One region of the Streptomyces sp. NPDC091377 genome, then DNA from elsewhere that is predicted to be linked to it. Evidence: predicted binding sites of a transcription regulator. Region 1 holds the regulator's gene; each other region holds the start of a gene.
The links. The regulator HspR, encoded in region 1, represses chaperone genes until heat shock. The targets are predictions, from matches to a motif close to TTGAGNNNNNNNNNCTCAA.
Positions count from the first base shown of each region.

Region 1 (6,138 bases):
CGTGGAACGCCTCATCGTCTGCGACGAGACGGTGGCCTTCATCCCGGTCCGCGACGACCGCCAGGTCGCGCTGGAACTGCGCCACCCCGGGCTGGTGCGGTATCTCATCAAGGTCTTCGAGTTCATGTGGGACCGGGCCGTCCCGCTGAGCGCCGGGGCGCCCTACGAGACCGCGCCCGACGGCATCACCGACATCCAGCACTCCATCGCCAAACTCCTGGTGGAGGGCCATGTGGACGAGGCGATAGCCCGGCGCCTGGGCATGAACGTCCGCACCTGCCGCGCCCATATCGCCAAGCTCGCCACCGCCCTCGGCAGCGGCAGCCGCGCCCAACTCGGCTATCTCATCGCCCAGTCGGGGCTCCTCGACAAGGACCAGGAGCCGGGCCGCTGACCACCGGCCCGGCGGCAGGGCTTGGCAGAACCCTTACCCGTCCTCGCTAAACTCACCGCCACCCTCGGCCGGCGACCGTCGCGCCCGACTCGGCCCTCCCCCCGGCCGGGCCGGGTTCGTCGAGGAGGAGGGCGCGATCGAGTGACCCGCGTGACCCACCACGAGCACGGTGCGGACGAGCTGTGCGCCGTCGGCACGCAGATGTACGAACACGCCCTGCGCCACGGCCGGGTGAGCCGTACGGACGCCCTCGCGGCCCCCTGCCTCATCGAGCTGGGGCTGCTCCACCAGGCCGTCACGGACCCGGAGCGGCTGGAGCCGGTCGCCCCCGCCCTCGCCCTCCAGCGCCGGCTCCACGCCTCCGCACAGCGGGTCGCCGACGAGCGCCGGCGGGAACTCAGGCTCACCGAGGCGCTCACCCCGCTGCTGCCGCTCGGCGGCGAGACCGCGCTGGGGGCCGAACCCGGCATCAAGGTGCTCAGCGGGCTGCGCCAGATCAACGACGCCCTCACCCGGACCGTGTCCGAGGCCCGGCACGAACTGCTCTGCGTCCAGCCCTACAAGGGCCTCATCGGCCGCCCCGTGGACGTGCACACCGAGTCCATGCGCCGCGATCAGGTCTTCCTCACCCGAGGTGGCCGGATCCGCACCCTCTACCAGCACACCCGCCGCCACAACCCGCTGGTCATCATCCGCTACGAGCAACTGGTCGGCGACGTCGAGGCCCGCACCCTGGACGAGATCACCGAGCGGCTCATCATCGCCGACCGCGAGGTCGCCTTCCTGCCCGCCAACACCGACCGCAGTCTGGCCCTGGAACTGCGGGTCCCCGCCCTGGTGACCTATCTCGCGACCACCTTCGACCGCCTCTGGGCGCTGGCCACCCCCATGCACCCCAGACCGGTCAGCCGGCCCACCCGCAACGGCATCACCCCGCGCCAGCACGCCATAGCGCGGCTGCTGGTGGAAGGGCACACGGACGCGGTGATCGCGGAACGCCTCGGGATGAACGTCCGTACGGCGCGGGTCCACATCGCCAAGCTCGCCGCCACCCTCGGCAGCGAGAGCAGGGCTCAGCTCGGGTACCTCATCGCCCGGTCGGGGATTCTTGACCGGGAAGACTGAGTTCGGCGGTGGTCGCCGTGGGGCTGTCCAGACCGACCTGCGCGATGCGCACCCCGAGCTGGGTACGGCTCGCGGCGCCCAGGGTCTCGGAGAGCCGCGCGATGTGCGCCCGGCAGGTACGGACGCTGATGCCGAGGCGTTCGGCGATCACCGCGTCCTGGTGGCCCTCGGCCAGCAGCGCGGCGATGGACTGCTCGCGGTGCGAGATGCCCTCGATGCCGGTGTCCGGGAGCGGGGCGGTCAGCGGGATCGCGAGCCGCCACAGCCGCTCGAAGACGGTGACCAGATACTCCACCAGACCCGGGTGGCGCAGCTCCAGCGCCATCGTGCGGTCCGCGTTGGCGGGGATGAAGGCCACCGTGCGGTCGAAGAGGATCAGCCGGTCGATGACCTCGTCCAGCGTGCGGGCCTCCACCGCGTCGCCCATCAGCTCCAGGTAGTTCAGCAGGCCCTGTCCGTGCCGGGCCACATGGTTGTACAGGTCGCGCATGCGCACGCCCCGGCCGCGCAGCGCCAGCGCCCGGTGCAGGCCCTCGGAGAGTTCGTGCTCGCGGCGGATCCCGCCCGGCTGGACGGTGAGCACCTCCGTGGTGCACGCCTCCGTCGCCTCGTCGAGCGCGGCCTGGATCCGCGAGGGCCCGTCCAGGACCCGGATCGCGGTGCCCTCACCGGGCGGTGAGGCGGGTGCCGGGCCGCCCAGGCCCGAGTACCACTCGACGGCGGCCACCGCGGCGCCCACCCGTCGCTGGCTCGCGCTGACCTCGTCGTAGACCCCGCGCAGCAGCCGGGTCATGACCTCCTGCGGCGCGGTGGGCACCAGCCAGTCCATGTCGTCCGGATCGGGGTGCAGCAGGGCGAGTTCGAGCAGACAGGGCACCGGCTCGGCGTCACGGCGCGGCACCCGGCCGCGCCGTACGGCCCGGGAATACACCCGATCCCCGGCCTCGCACAGTCGGTCGGCACCGTGGGGATGCTCCCTTCCGTGCCCGGCCATCGCCCATTCCACCCCCGGTTCCAGCCTCTCCGTGTCGTCGGCTCGGTCCGCCGAACGGGCATGCCCGAGATGCCGGAACCGACGAGACCCTTCGGCTCCGCAACTATGCGCGGCCGGGACCTGGTCCGCAACACGGCTCCTCGGCCCACGAACGGGTATAGATCCCGGTATGCACCGGTTTCCGTCCTCCTCCGTGGTGTCCCGCCCACCAGGATGACAGTCCCGCCCGACGCCCGTGGGGGAAGCCTCACCGAAAGCCCGCACCGGATGACCGGGGCACGGCCCGCCGGACTCACCACCACCGTCCACCGCTCACCACCCGCCCCCGATGAAAGCCGGTACCCACCCGGGCCGGTACGCACGGGCCGAGAGGAACCGGGGCGGGCGCGGATTATCAGAACTTCGGCGCTCCACGGCGGTTACGACAGCCCCGCCACCGCGCAATCGTCCTGGAATTCGGCGGTGCAAATGTCGGACAGCTTGTGAATACCCTCGGCGACCACGGTCTCCTCGATGTTCTTGGCGGTCAGCGCGACCACCGTCACCAACTGGGCCGGAATGTCCTTGTGGGTCGGGCTGTCCACCCGCTCCCGGGTCAGCGCGTCGAACTGGATGTTCCGGCCCTGCGCCCGCGCCACCGCCAGTGCCGCGGCGGTCTCCGCCTCCTGCGGATAGGACTTGTAGACGCTCATGTACTGCTCACCGGCGATGATCCGCTGCACGGCGGCCAGTTCGGCGTCCTGCCCGGTGATCGGTGGAAGCTTGGTGACCCCGGCCGCCTCCAGGGCCGCGACGACCCCGCCGGCCATGCCGTCGTTCGCGGAGTAGACCCCGGCGATGTTGTCCAGGCCGATCTCCTCGATCGCCTCGGCCATCTGGGCCTCGGCGTTCTCCGGCTTCCAGCCCTCGGTGTCGTAGGACTTGGCGACGGTCACCTGGCCCTCCAGCTCGGTCAGCGCGCCCCGCTTGAACTGGGCGGCGTTGGGGTCGGTCGGCGAGCCGTTCATCATCACGATCCGGTCGGAGGCGGAGTCGCCGCCCAGCGCCTCCAGCAGGGTGCGGCCCTGCACCTCGCCGACGAGTTCGTTGTCGAAGGAGATGTACGCGTCGATCGGGCCCTCGGCCAGCCGGTCGTAGGCGATGACCGGGATGCCCTCCGCGTTGGCCCTGGCCACCCCGGCGGAGATGGCCTTGGCGTCGACCGCGTCCAGCACGATCGCGTCCACCCGGTCGTCGATCATCTCCTGGAGCTGGGTCTCCTGCCGCGTCGCGTCCGCGTCCGCGTTGGCGTACCGGACCCGGCCCTGGCCGTCCGTCAGCGCGGCCACCTTCTTCTCGAAGAAGGGGTGGTCGAACTTGTCGTAGCGGGTGTTGGCCTGCTCCGGCAGCAGCAGTCCGATGGTGAGGTCATTGCCCTTGGCGGGGGTGGCGTCGCCGCCGCTCTCACCGCCCATGTCGAGCACACCGCAGCCGGCCAGCGACAGGACGAGCGAGGACATCACCACGGACAGGGTTATTCGGCGCATTCGGGTTCTCACTTCATTGCGGACGGGAAGCGGGTGCACTGCACGACCCGGATACGTGAAAAGCCAACGCGGCAACGGCCGTCACCGTCAAGCGATACCGCTTAACGACATGGCAACATCACTTTCCGCTTTACCCTTGAATACGCAACGAATTCCTGGACAAGGAGAAGGGCCGGGAGGCATTCCTCCCGACCCTTCTCTTTTCTCCGCCGAATTCCCGTTCAGTCCGACTGCTGCCGCTTCGGCCGCCACACCACCAGCGCGCTGGTCTGCTGGACCTCCTGGTACGGCACCAGATCACGGCGGTAGGACGCGTGCACCTGCGCCTCGCGCTGACGCATCGTCGCCGCCGCCCCGTCGAGCGCCGACTCCAGCTCCGCGATCCGGGACTGGAGCGCCGCGACCTGGTTCTCCAGTTCGATGATGCGCTTGATGCCCGCCAGGTTGATGCCCTCGTCCTGCGACAACGCCTGCACCTGACGGAGCAGTTCGATGTCACGGACCGAGTAGCGCCGGCCCCGGCCCGCCGTACGGTCCGGGGAGACCAGGCCCAGCCGGTCGTACTGGCGCAGCGTCTGCGGGTGCAGACCGGAGAGCTGGGCCGCCACCGAGATGACGTAGACCGGGGTCTCTTCGGTCAGTTCGGGAACGACCCCGCGCAGGCGGGGCGGACGGCGGTCCATCTCGATCAAGCTCCCTTCGCGGCCTGGAACAGCTCCGCCCGCGGGTCCTCACCCGCGGTCGCCTCGCGAAACGCCTCCAGCGCGTCACGAGCCTTCCCCGAAAGGTCCTTCGGGACACTCACCTCGACCGTCACCAGCAGATCCCCGCGGGTGCCGTCCTTGCGGACCGCGCCCTTGCCCCGCGCCCGCATGGTGCGGCCGTTGGGCGTGCCGGGGGGCAGCTTCAGGGTGACCGGGGGCCCGCCGAGGGTGGGCACCCGCACCTCGCCGCCGAGCGCCGCCTCCGCGAAGGTCACGGGGACGGTGACGGTGAGGTTGTCGTCCTTGCGGCCGAAGACCGGGTGGGCGTCGACATGGACGACCACATACAGATCGCCCGCGGGGCCGCCGCGCTCACCGGGGGCCCCCTTGCCGCGCAGCCTGATCCGCTGTCCGTCGCCCACCCCGGCCGGGATCCGGACCTGCATGGTGCGCGAGGACTTGGCCCGGCCGCTGCCCTTGCAAATTTCGCAGGGATTCTCCGCGATCAGTCCGCGGCCCTTGCAGTCGGGGCAGGGGTCGGTCAGCGAGAAGCCGCCGCCCGAGCCGCGCGCCACCTGTCCGGTGCCGACACACGTCGGGCACACCCGGGGGGTGCCGTTGGCGTCGCCGGTGCCGGAGCAGGCTTTGCAGGGGGCCTGGGAGGACATCCGCAGCGGGACCGTCGCGCCCTCGATCGCCTCGGTGAAACTGAGGGTGACCTCGGACTCGATGTCCTGGCCGCGCCGGGGCTGGGTACGGGTCCCGGCTCCGGCGCCACCGCGGTTGAACAGGCCCCCGAAGACATCGCCGAGGCCGCCGCCGAAGCCGCCGCCACCGGCTCCGCCCTGGGGCTGTCCGCCTCCGAAGAGGTCGCCCAGGTCGAAGTTGAAGTTGCCTCCGCCGCCGGGGCCGGGCCGGAAGCCGCCGTTGCCGAACAGCGTCCGCGCCTCGTCGTACTCCTTGCGCTTCTTGGGGTCACCGAGGACGTCGTTCGCCTCGGAGATCTCCTTGAAGCGCTCCTCGGCCTTGGCGTTGCCCTTGTTGGCGTCGGGGTGGTTCTCCCGGGCCAGCTTGCGGTACGCCTTCTTGATCTCGGCCTCGGTGGCGTCCTTGGGGACGCCGAGGACCTTGTAGTAGTCCTTCTCGATGTAGTCCTTCGTACTCATCCCCGACGTCCCTCCTCTCCCGTCAGCTTCCTGGTGGGCACCGTGGTCAGTGCAACGTCAGCCCTCGTCCGGGCCACCGCTCTCCTTGTCGTCGGCGTCGGCGGACTCCTCGGAGCCCTCCGGCTTGACCGTCTGCGCACCGGGCTGCGGCTCGGCGACCGCGACCCGCGCGGGGCGGATGGTGCGCTCGCCGATGCGATACCCAGGCTGGAGGATCGCGACGCAGGTC
Region 1 is NZ_JBIVUE010000012.1:73,109-79,246, reverse strand. It holds gene ACIQNG_RS24915 (helix-turn-helix transcriptional regulator) at 1-394, shown strand, start outside; gene ACIQNG_RS24910 (LuxR C-terminal-related transcriptional regulator) at 536-1,519, shown strand; gene ACIQNG_RS24905 (LuxR C-terminal-related transcriptional regulator) at 1,482-2,513, opposite strand; gene ACIQNG_RS24900 (substrate-binding domain-containing protein) at 2,933-4,039, opposite strand; gene ACIQNG_RS24895 (heat shock protein transcriptional repressor HspR) at 4,261-4,722, opposite strand; gene dnaJ (molecular chaperone DnaJ) at 4,728-5,909, opposite strand; gene grpE (nucleotide exchange factor GrpE) at 5,967-6,138, opposite strand, start outside.

Region 2 (6,138 bases), on a different contig from region 1:
AGGCCCGCCGGTGAGCCGGGACCGGGGCGGCAAGGCGAAGAAGAAGCGCGACCTCGCCGCCGAGGGGTACGCCGAGGGCCTGCGCCTGGTCATGGCGAACCCGGCGCTGAAAGCGGTCGACTTCGACACCTGCCGCCACGAGGAGTGCGCACTGGCGCCCCGGGACGGGCTGATCCGCGTCGACTCCGACGGCGTGCTCCACTCCCACCCGGACCGGCTCGCCGACGGACGGGACTGGGCCTGGGCCATCGCCCACGCCGTCATCCATCTCGGCTTCGGACACCTCCCGGCCGCCAAGGGCGAACGCCGACAGCCCGACCGGTACGACGTCGCCGCCCGCTGCGTGGTCGTCAACCGCTTCCTGCTCACCTTCACCATCGGCCGCACCCCCGAGCACCTGCCCACCGGCTACCCCGACGGCGACGAGGAGCACCTCGCCGCCCGCTGGCGCCGCGACGGACTGCCCACCGCCTACGAACGCTGCGGCACCGCCGACGGCGCCCCCGACCAGCACTTCGCCCCCTGGCGCGGCTGGGGCGGACAGCCCCCGGACTGGCGGCTCGCCTTCGCCACCGCCCTCACCCGCAGCATGTCCGCCGCCCTTGACCTCGCGGGCGGCCGACGCACCACCCTGGACGGCGACCTCGCGCCCCGCAGGCCCTGGGAGAAGGCGCTGAGCTGGTTCATCTCCTCCTACCCGCTGCTCGGCGGCATCGCGGCCGGCATCACCCTGGTCGCCGACGCCGAACTCGCCCGCGCCCACGGCATCTCCGTCGCCGCCGTCAACGCCGAGGCGGGCGAGATCTACGTCAACCCGCTCCAGCGCTTCGAGGACGAGGAGTGGCGGTTCATCCTGGCCCACGAGATGCTGCACGCCGCCCTGCGCCACGGCGACCGCTGCGGCACCCGCGACCCCTACCTCTTCAACATCGCCGCCGACCACGTCATCAACGGCTGGCTGCGCGAGATGGACGTCGGCACCATGCCCGAGGGCCTCCTCCACGACCCGGCGCTGGCCGGTCTGTCCACCGAGGAGGTCTACGACCGTATCGCCGGGGACCCGCGGCGCGCCCGTCGGCTGTCCACCCCGCGCGGCAAGGGCGCGGGCGACATCCTCGGCGGCCCCCTGGGCAGCCCCCGCGACCACTGCGACCTCGACGCGTTCTACCGCCGCGGCCTCGCAAACGGCCTGCTGCTCCACGAACGCCAGGAACGCGGCCACCTGCCCGGCGGTCTGATCGAGGACATCCGCGCCCTCAGCCACCCCCCGCTGCCCTGGGACGCCCGCCTCGCCCGCTGGTTCGACGCGTTCGTGCCCCGCCCGGAACCGGTCCGGTCCTACGCCCGCCCCTCCCGCCGCCAGTCCTCCACTCCGGACATCCCCCGCGCGGGCCGGTACTTCCCGCCCGAGGAGATCGCCCGCTGCACCTTCGGCGTCGTCCTCGACACCTCCGGCTCCATGGACCGCACCCTGCTCGGCAAGGCCCTCGGCGCCATCGCCTCCTACGCCGAGGCCCGGGACGTCCCCGCCGCCCGGGTCGTCTTCTGCGACGCGGCCCCGCACGACGCCGGCTACCTCCCGGTCACCGAGATCGCCGGCCGGGTCCGCGTCCACGGCCGGGGCGGTACGGTCCTCCAGCCCGGGATCGATCTGCTGCACCGCGCGGACGACTTCCCGAGGACCGCGCCGCTGCTGGTCATCACGGACGGCTGGTGCGACGTCCTGCGGGTGCGCCGCGAGCACGCCTACCTCGTTCCGCAGGGTGCCAGACTGCCGTTCACCGCCCGTGGTCCGGTGTTCCGCGTGCGGTGAGCCGGAATGTGATCGGATAGGGCGTGAGTACGAGCAGTCGTATGTGAAAGGAAGACATATCCGTGGCCACCACGCGCTCCGCACACACCGTCTGGGAAGGCAACCTGCTCCAGGGCAGCGGCGTCGTCACCTTCGACTCCTCCGGCATCGGCGAGCAGCCGGTGTCCTGGCCGTCGCGGGCCGAGGCGGCGAACGGCAAGACCAGCCCCGAGGAGCTGATCGCCGCCGCCCACTCCAGCTGCTTCTCCATGGCCCTGTCGCACGGCCTGGCCGGGGCGGGCACCCCGCCCACCAAGCTGCTGACCTCGGCGGACGTCACCTTCCAGCCGGGTGAGGGCATCACCGGGATCCATCTGACCGTCGAGGGCACCGTCCCCGGCGTCGACAACGACACGTTCGTCGCCGCCGCCGAGAACGCCAAGGCCAACTGCCCGGTCAGCCAGGCCCTCGCCGGGACGACCATCACCCTCTCGGCCAAGCTCGCCTGAACCGAGAGCGTCCCCGCCCAGGGGAACAGCCACCGCCGCATCCCGCCCGCCGGGGTGCGGCGGTGCTGTTCCCGGAGCCGTTTTCGGGGTACCTCTAAGGCGCATGCCGCATTGACAACGACCCACTCAAGTTTTGTGCTGGAGTGGTAGACGGCCCAGGTGGAAGGGGACAGCCATGACACGCGCGGTCGGCATCGACCTCGGGACCACGAACTCGGTGGTCGCCGTCCTGGAAGGCGGTGAGCCCACCGTCGTCGCGAACGCGGAGGGAGCCAGAACCACCCCGTCGGTGGTGGCCTTCGCCAAGAACGGCGAGGTACTGGTCGGCGAGGTCGCCAAACGCCAGGCGGTGACCAACGTCGACCGCACCGCCCGCTCCGTCAAGCGGTACATGGGCGACCCGGCCTGGCACTTCCCCGCGGAAGGCTCGATCGACGGCACCCGCTACCGGGCGCAGGAACTCTCCGCCCGGGTGCTCCAGAAGCTGAAGCGGGACGCCGAGTCCTACCTCGGGGAGGACGTCACGGACGCCGTGATCACCGTCCCCGCCTACTTCGACGACGCCCAGCGCCAGGCCACCAAGGAGGCCGGGGAGATCGCCGGGCTCAAGGTGCTGCGGATCATCAACGAGCCGACCGCCGCCGCCCTCGCCTACGGACTGGACCGGGGCGAGGAGCAGACCGTGCTGGTCTTCGACCTCGGCGGCGGCACCTTCGACGTCTCCCTGCTGGAGATCGGCGACGGTGTCATCGAGGTCAAGGCGACCAACGGCGACACCCACCTCGGCGGCGACGACTGGGACCAGCGGATCGTGGAGTACCTGGTCAAACGGTTCAAGGGGCAGTACGGCGTCGACCTCGGCAACGACAAGATGGCCCTCCAGCGGCTCCGCGAGGGCGCCGAGAAGGCCAAGATCGAGCTGTCCAGCTCCACCGAGACCACGATCAACCTGCCGTACGTCACCGCGTCCGCCGAAGGCCCCCTCCACCTGGACGAGAAGCTCACCCGCGCCCAGTTCCAGGAGCTGACCGCCGACCTCCTCGACCGCTGCAAGACGCCCTTCCACCAGGCGGTCAAGGACGCCGGGATCAAGCTCGCCGCCGTCGACCACGTCATCCTCGTCGGCGGCTCGACCCGGATGCCCGCCGTCACCGAACTCGTCAAGGAACTGACGGGCAAGGACCCCCACAAGGGTGTCAACCCGGACGAGGTCGTCGCGGTCGGCGCCGCCCTCCAGGCGGGGGTCATCCGCGGCGACGTCAAGGACGTGCTGCTGCTCGACGTCACCCCGCTGTCCCTGGGCATCGAGACCAAGGGCGGCATCATGACCAAGCTGATCGAACGCAACACCACGATCCCCACCCGGCGCTCGGAGATCTTCACCACCGCCGCCGACAACCAGCCCTCCGTCGGCATCCAGGTCTACCAGGGCGAACGGGAGATCGCCGCCTACAACAAGAAGCTCGGGGTCTTCGACCTCACCGGGCTGCCGCCCGCGCCGCGCGGGGTGCCGCAGGTCGAGGTGGCCTTCGACATCGACGCCAACGGGATCATGCATGTCTCCGCGAAGGACCTCGCGACCGGACGCGAGCAGAAGATGACCGTGACCGGCGGGTCCGCGCTGCCCAAGGACGACATCGACCGGATGATGCGCGACGCCGAGCAGTACGCGGAGGAGGACCGCAAGCGGCGCGAGGCGGCCGAGACCCGCAACCAGGCCGAGCAACTCGTCTACCAGACGGAGAACTTCCTCCGGGACAACGAGGAGCGCGTCCCCGCCGCGACCAAGACGGAGGTCCGGGAGGCCGCGGACGCGGTGAAGGGCCTGCTGGAGCGGGAGGCGGACACCGGTGAACTCCGTACCGCGGTCGAGCGGCTCGCGGCGGTCAGCCAGCAGATGGGGCAGGCGATGTACGCGCAGGGGGAGGACGGGTCCGGGACCGCGTCCGCGCCCCCGCCGCAGGACGACGAGGAGGGTGTCGTGGACGCGGAGATCGTCGATGACGAGAAGGACGAGAGGGACGAGAAGGGCGGAGGGGACGAGAAGGGCGGAGGCGACGGGAGGGGCGGGGGCGCCTGAGCGTCCGCGTGGCCGGCGGCGGTCCGCGGGGGCTTGCCGCCATGGCGGTCCGCGCGGGTCAGAGCAGGTCGCGGTACTCCCGCAGGATCTCCTTGGTGCGCTGGGCCGACGCCGCATGGGCCGTCAGATGGTCCAGCACCTCCAGATGCAGCGAGACCTCCGCACGCGAGTCCAGATACAGCGCACCGGTCAGATACTCCGTGAACACCATGTCGGGAAGCTCCGGCTCGGCGAAACGGAACAGTGAGAACGGGGCGTACGTCGCCGGGTGCGGGCCCGCCGCGAACTCGGCGACCTGGAGGGTGATCCGCTCCCGGTCCGCCAGATCGAGCAGCCGGTCGAGCTGGCCCCGCATCACCCCGGGGTGCTCGGACACCGGCCGCCGCAGCACCGTCTCGTCCATGATCACCCACAGCAGCGGGGGATTCGGCTCCTCCAGCAGCTTCTGCCGGGTCATCCGCAGCACCACATGCCGCTCGACCGTCTCGGGCCCGTCCTGCCCTATGGTGCCCGCGTCCAGCACGGCACGGGCGTAGTCCTCGGTCTGGAGCAGCCCCGGCACGAAATGCGGCTCGTAGGAGCGGATCATCCGGGCCGCGCCCTCCAGGCTGACGTAGAGACTGAACCAGTCCGGCAGCACATCGTGGAACCGCTGCCACCAGCCCGGTTCGTTCGCCGCCTCGGCCAGCGCCACGAACGCGGCGGTCTCGTCCGCCGCCACCCCGTACGTCTCCAGCAGCACCTGGACATACGGGATCTTCAGCGAGACCTCGGCCATCTCCATCCGCCGCACGGTCGCGGGCGCCACCCGCAGCACCCGGGCCGCCTCCTCGCGCCGCAGACCGGCCGCCTCGCGCAGCTCCTGGAGCCGCTTTCCGAGCACCACCTGTCCGACGGTCGGCGCGGGCCGCCGCTCGCTCACGCCACGCCTCCCCTACGCGCCGAAAGAACCCGTGCAGTGTGTCATGTTCCGGAGGCGGTGACACCGGTCCGGCGAGAGATGCTCGCCACGTTGTGCGCGTCAAGGGCGGTGGGCGGGTGCCCCGTTGAGCCGCGCCGCCCGCCCCGTCCCCGGCCCGTGCCCGCCCCCTCCGCATTACCTCCGGCGTAATCGACCCCCCGGCCCCCGCACGCCATCGTGGTCGTACCGGGTTCCGGGGCGGCGCACTCCGCCCCGGGCCCCGGGCGCCGCCGCCTGGAGCGGCCCCGACCCCGACGAAGGGTGACCCGCCATGTCCGCCACCACACTCGCCGCGCTCGCCCGCACCCCGGAGCCGCAGACCATGCTGCGCCGCTTCCTCGCCCTCGACGCTCTGGTCACCGGGGCCAACGGCATCGCCTACCTCGCCGCCTCCGGGCCCCTCGGCCGCTTCCTCGGGGTGGACGCCGGGCTGCTGGTCACCCTCGGCGCGATCCTGACGGCCTACGGGGCGGGCGTCGGACTGCTCGCGAGCCGGGCCCGTCCGGCCACCCTCGGGGTACGGGCCGTCGTGGAGATCAACCTCGCCTGGACCGCGCTCAGCCTCGTCGCCCTGGTGCTGTGGCTGTCGCCGAGCACCGCCGGAGCGGTGTGGGCGGTGCTCCAGGCGCTGACCGTGGGCGGCTTCGCGGCCGTCCAGTGGGCGGCGCTGCGGGCCCGTCAGGACACCAGCGCCTGAAGGTGCTTGACCGTGGCCGGGTCGGCCGGGAGCAGGGTCTCGATGGCCAGCTCGGCCACCGTCACGTCCATCGGTGTGTTGAACGTGGAGATCGAGGAG
Region 2 is NZ_JBIVUE010000007.1:240,934-247,071, reverse strand. It holds gene ACIQNG_RS18000 (ATP-binding protein) at 1-14, shown strand, start outside; gene ACIQNG_RS17995 (hypothetical protein) at 11-1,813, shown strand; gene ACIQNG_RS17990 (OsmC family protein) at 1,876-2,301, shown strand; gene dnaK (molecular chaperone DnaK) at 2,477-4,381, shown strand; gene ACIQNG_RS17980 (helix-turn-helix domain-containing protein) at 4,440-5,303, opposite strand; gene ACIQNG_RS17975 (hypothetical protein) at 5,614-6,039, shown strand; gene ACIQNG_RS17970 (helix-turn-helix domain-containing protein) at 6,021-6,138, opposite strand, start outside.
Region 2: a site for HspR is predicted at 2,413-2,431, ahead of dnaK (molecular chaperone DnaK). Genes of this name have one in related genera too.

Region 3 (6,138 bases), on a different contig from region 1:
CCCGCTGTGGATCGCCCGCTACGCCGCGACCGTCGGCACCCTGCCGGCCGGCTGGGCGTACTACACGATGTGGCAGTACACCTCCACCGGCCCGACCGTCGGGGACCACAACCGGTTCAACGGGGCGCTGGACCGGGTGATCGCCCTGGCCAACGGCTGAACACCGACCGGCCTGGCCGTACGGCCACCTGTCCGGTAGAGACGCCGTCGTGGCCGTACCTGTGGGCGCCCGTCGCAGCCGTATGTATGTATCTGAGGACGCCCGTCGTGGCCGTACGTACCTGAGGCCGCCCGTCGTAGCCGTACGTACCTGAGCCCGCCCGTCGTGGCCATACCTGAGCACGTCGTCGCCCTACGACGAGGGCCCGGGGTCTCCCTCAGGGGGCACCCCGGGCCCTGCCCTCCCGGCCACGTCCGTCACGCCGCGACCGGAACCTCCGGCGCCGCGCTGTTCCTGGCCGGCGCCAGCGCCAGCTCCAGCACCTGGCGGACGTCGGTCACGGCGTGGACGTCGAGCGTGTCCAGCACCTCGGCCGGGACGTCGTCCAGGTCGGCCTCGTTGCGCTTGGGGATGATGACGGTGGTCACCCCGGCCCGGTGCGCGGCGAGCAGCTTCTGCTTCACCCCGCCGATCGGCAGCACCCGCCCGGTCAGCGAGACCTCACCGGTCATCGCCACGTCCGTGCGGACCAGCCGCCCGGAGAGCAGCGAGGCCAGTGCGGTCGTCATGGTGACGCCCGCGCTCGGGCCGTCCTTGGGGACCGCGCCCGCCGGGAAGTGGATGTGCACACCCCGGTCCTTCAGGTCGGCCACCGGCAACTCCAGTTCGGCGCCGCGCGAGCGCAGGAAGGACAGCGCGATCCGGGCGCTCTCCTTCATCACGTCGCCGAGCTGCCCTGTGAGGGTCAGCCCCGCCGCGCCGGTCTCCGGATCGGCCAGGGACGCCTCCACGAACAGCACGTCACCGCCCGCGCCGGTCACCGCGAGTCCGGTCGCCACGCCGGGCACCGCGGTACGCCGCTCGGCCGGGTCCTGCGCGGACTCGGGCACATGGTGCGGCCGGCCGATCAGTCCGCGCAGCTCGGCGTCCGTGACGGTGAACGGCAGCTCGCGCTCGCCCAGTTCGTGCTGGGCCGCGACCTTGCGCAGCAGCCGGGCCACCGAGCGCTCCAGATTGCGTACGCCCGCCTCGCGCGTGTACTCACCGGCGAGCTTGCGCAGCGCGCTCTCCGCGACGGTCACCTCGTCCTTGCCGAGCCCGGCCCGCTCCAACTGGCGCGGGAGCAGGTGGTCGCGGGCGATGACGACCTTCTCGTCCTCGGTGTAGCCGTCGAGGCGGACCAGCTCCATACGGTCGAGCAGGGCCTCCGGAATGGCTTCGAGGACGTTGGCGGTGGCGAGGAAGACCACGTCGGACAGGTCCAGCTCCACCTCCAGGTAGTGGTCGCGGAAGGTGTGGTTCTGCGCCGGGTCCAGGACTTCGAGGAGGGCCGCGGCGGGGTCGCCGCGGAAGTCGGAGCCGACCTTGTCGATCTCGTCGAGCAGCACCACCGGGTTCATCGACCCGGCCTCCTTGACGGCCCGTACGATCCGGCCGGGCAGCGCGCCGACGTAGGTGCGCCGGTGGCCGCGGATCTCCGCCTCGTCCCGGACACCGCCGAGCGCCACGCGGACGAACTTGCGGCCCATCGCGTGCGCCACGGACTCGCCGAGGCTGGTCTTGCCGACGCCGGGCGGGCCGACGAGCGCGAGCACGGCACCGCCGCGCCGCCCGCCGACGACGCCGAGTCCCCGGTCGCCGCGCCGCTTGCGCACCGCCAGGTACTCGGTGATCCGCTCCTTCACGTCCTCCAGACCGGCGTGCTCGGCGTCCAGGACGTCCTTGGCGCCCTGGATGTCGTAGGCGTCCTCGGTCCGTTCGTTCCACGGCAGTTCGAGGACGGTGTCCAGCCAGGTCCGGATCCAGGAGCCCTCGGGCGACTGGTCGCTGGACCGCTCCAGCTTGTCGACCTCCTTGAGGGCGGCCTCGCGGACCTTCTCGGGCAGATCGGCGGCCTCGACCCGGGAGCGGTAGTCGTCGGACTCCTCGCCCTCCTTGCCGCTCTCCCCGTTCAGCTCGCGCAGTTCCTTGCGGACGGCCTCCAACTGGCGGCGGAGCAGGAACTCGCGCTGCTGCTTGTCGACACCCTCCTGGACGTCCTTCGCGATGGTCTCGGCGACATCCTGCTCGGCGAGGTGGTCGCGGAGCTGCTGGGTGGCCAGCTTCAGCCGGGCGACCGGGTCACCGGTCTCCAGCAGTTCGATCTTCTGCTCGGTGGTCAGGAACGGCGAGTATCCGGAGTTGTCGGCCAGCGCCGACACCTCTTCGATGGCCTGCACCCGGTCCACGACCTGCCAGGCACCGCGCTTGCGCAGCCAACTGGTGGCCAGCGCCTTGTACTCCTTCACCAGCTCCGTGACATGTCCGGGCAGCGGCTCCGGCACGGTCTCGTCCACCCGGGTGCCCTCCACCCACAGGGCGGCACCGGGACCGGTCGTACCGGCACCGATCCGCACCCGGCCGCGCCCGCGGATCAGCGCGCCGGGATCGCCGTCGGCGAGACGGCCGACCTGCTCGACCGTGCCGAGCACACCGGTCGTCGCGTACACCCCGTCGACCCTCGGCACGAGGAGCACCCTGGGCTTGCCGGGCTCCGACCGCGCCGCGACCTGCGCGGCCTCCACGGCAGCGCGTACGTCTGTGTCATTCAGGTCCAGCGGTACCACCATCCCGGGCAGCACGACCTCGTCGTCGATCGGCAGCACGGGCAGGGTGAGCGGTGTGGACGCCCCGAACCCAGCGGACTCAGCAGCCATGATCTCCCCTTCGGCAGTCAAGTTGAGTTATGCCGACTCAATGCTTGTGAGCCCCTCATTGTTCCCCGACCCCTGTTCGCTCTGAGCGATCGGCGGCGACACCCCTGGTGACGAACCAGAACGACCGGGGGGACCCGGGGATTCCGACCCCGCCGCGACCAGGTAAAGTAATAGATCAATCAGCCGAAGGACCATTACAGGTTGGCTCTTGCGGGCGAGCCGAGGACAGTCACGGGGAATGGGATGGACGAGACGGTACGGGCGTGGATCGACGGATGGGTCGTGTCGCGCGGGGCGGCGGCACCGACGGCGGAGCCCTGGGGCTGGACGATCGACGTCGGCCTGCCGAAGGAGGTCCGTCGGCATGTCCTCGGCGCCGTGAACGAGGGCGTGACCGAGGAGACGGTCCGCGCGGTGGCGGGCCCGGTGCGGGGCCCCGGGGTGTGGCTGAAGGCGTTCGCGCCGCCCGAGCTGGTCGGGTCCTGGCTGGGTCCCGACTGGTGGATCGACCCGGACCCGTCGTCCCTGATGTCGCTACGGCTCCCCGCCCCGGCCCCCGAACCGGCCCCCGAACCGGCGGTCCGCCGACTCCACCCGCACTCTCCGTTCCATCCGCCCCGCCCGCTCCCCGAGGGCTACCGGCTGCGGACCTGGACGCGGGCCGGGGTGACCCGGGTGCTGATCACCGGGGCGGACGGTTCCTTCGCGGCCCGCGGACAGGTCGCGCCGACCGGCGCCACCGCCGTGGTCGACCAGATCGAGACGGACCCCGCCCATCGCCGCCGCGGGCTGGCCGGGACCGTCATGCGTGCCCTGCACCGGGCGGCGGCCGAGCAGGGTGCCCGTACGGCCGTCCTGGGCGCCACGTCCGAGGGCCGGGCCCTCTACACCTCCCTGGGCTGGCGGGTGGTGGCCCCGCTGACCAGCGCGAAGTACACGGGAAGCGGGGCGGGGGTCCGTGGGGAAGGAAGGACGGAGGGGACGGCGATGTCAGTGCCGCCTCCTAGCATCCGGCCATGAGCATGATCGGAAGATACGTCCGCCTGACCGCCGCGGAGCTGGACCGCGCGCTCGCCGACCCCGCCTGGGCGCTGCTGCGCGTGGAGGAACTGAGGGACGAGGAGGACGAGTGGGAGGAGGAGGCCCCGCCGCGCGAGCCCCGCTCCCACAGCACGGACAAGACCTGGCACGCCCTGCACTTCCTGTTGGGGCGCCACCCCGTCCCGGTGGACGTCGTCCACGGCGAGGAGGACCTCCCCGGCGCCGACGACTGGGGCTACGGACCGCCCCGCTACCTCACCCCCGACCAGGTCCGCCGGGCCACCGAGGCCCTCGCCGCCGTGACCCCCGAGGCGCTCCCCGCCGGGGCCCGACCGGCGGACCTGGCCGCCGCCGGTGTCTACCCGACCGCCGTCTGGGAACGGGACGAGCCGTTGGACTGGGTGATCGCCCATTACCAGGACCTGACCCGGTTCCTCAGGATCGCGGCCCGCTACCGACAGGCCGTGGTGGTGTGGGTCGACTGAACGCCCCACGCCAGGAGGGCAGGCCCGGCCCGGCACCCCCGCTGCCGGTGTGAGGTCTCCGTTCGCGGACCGGGCCGCCGTGGGCGGGCGATGTGGAAGCATCCGCCTCCCCGCGTTCACATCCCGTCAAACCGCCGTAGGAAATCCCTTCAGCCGCGCGGCGGAGAACTGCCAGGATGGGCGGATGCCCGCCTCCTCCCCCGCGTCCACCGCCGAGCCCGCCGATCCCGGCGCCGAGCCCGCCGCACGTGAACGGGCCACGCCCGCCTCGGCCGTGTCGAAACCGGGCGCGTCCGACCCGGCCGTGTCCGAACCGGGCGCGTCCGACCCGGCCGGGTCCGACGCGAGGTTGGCCGACCCGAGGGCGTCTGACGCGGCCGTGTCCGAGGGTCCGGTGGTCCTCGACCGCCGTGACGGCCCGTACGGCGAGGTCGTGCTGCGCAGGCACGGGGAGTTGCTCCAGATCATCGCCAACGGCTGTTTCCTGATGGACACCTCGGACGGCCGCTCGGAGCGACTGCTGGTCGACGCGGCGCTGACCGCCCTGGACGACCGCCCCGAACCCCGGTTGCTCATCGGCGGCCTGGGCGTCGGCTTCTCGCTCGCACACGCCGCCGCCGACCCGCGCTGGGGCAGGATCACCGTGGTGGAGCGCGAGACGGCGGTCATCGACTGGCATCGCCGGGGACCGCTCGGCCCCTACTCCCGTGAGGCACTGGCCGATCCACGCACGGAAGTTCTGGAAACCGATCTGATCGACCACGTCAATGAGACGTGCGCCACGTATGACGTGCTCTGCCTCGACATCGACAACGGGCCGGGCTGGACCGTCACCGAGGGCAATGACGGGCTCTATTCGGAAGCCGGAATCGCAAGCTGCGCAAGGGCCTTGAGGCCCGGCGGGGTACTCGCCGTATGGTCCGCGAAACCCTCTCCCGAATTCGAAGGAACCTTGGGGAATGCCGGATTCCAGCGTGTGCGTACCGAAGAGGTGCCGGTTGCCCGGGGAGTTCCGGACGTCGTACATCTCGCCGTCCGGCCTGGATAGCAAATGCGTGGTGACAGCCCGTACGCTGCCTACCTGACGCGGATCTTCGACGCGTCGGGCGCAGTCGACGGATCATCCCCACGGATTCCGGAAAGCACACTTCAGCAGGGGCGGGCGATGGAGCAGACACACACCTCCCAGAGCGGCGCGGCGACAGCCACGCCCGGCGCGCAGCGGCGAGTCCTGGTCGTCGAGGACGACGCGACGATCGTCGACGCCATCGCGGCCCGGCTGCGCGCCGAGGGATTTCTCGTGCAGACCGCGGGCGACGGCCCGTCGGCGGTCGACACCGCCGAGGCATGGCAGCCCGATCTGCTGATCCTCGACATCATGCTGCCGGGCTTCGACGGTCTGGAGGTCTGCCGCCGGGTGCAGGCCCAGCGGCCGGTACCGGTACTGATGCTCACGGCGCGTGACGACGAGACCGACATGCTGGTCGGGCTGGGTGTCGGCGCCGACGACTACATGACCAAGCCGTTCTCGATGCGGGAGTTGGCGGCCCGCGTGCATGTCCTGCTGCGCCGGGTCGAGCGGGCGGCGATCGCGGCGTCCACGCCGAGGAGCGGCATTCTGCGCCTCGGTGAGCTGGAGATCGACCACGCCCAGCGGCGGGTTCGGGTGCGTTCGGAGGATGTGCATCTGACGCCGACCGAGTTCGATCTGCTGGTGTGCCTGGCGAACACCCCGCGCGCGGTGCTCTCCCGTGAG
Region 3 is NZ_JBIVUE010000019.1:141,076-147,213, forward strand. It holds gene ACIQNG_RS32020 (GH25 family lysozyme) at 1-160, shown strand, start outside; gene lon (endopeptidase La) at 418-2,856, opposite strand; gene ACIQNG_RS32030 (GNAT family N-acetyltransferase) at 3,100-3,876, shown strand; gene ACIQNG_RS32035 (YfbM family protein) at 3,873-4,382, shown strand; gene ACIQNG_RS32040 (spermidine synthase) at 4,762-5,430, shown strand; gene ACIQNG_RS32045 (response regulator transcription factor) at 5,548-6,138, shown strand, end outside.
Region 3: a site for HspR is predicted at 2,879-2,897, ahead of lon (endopeptidase La). Genes of this name have one in related genera too.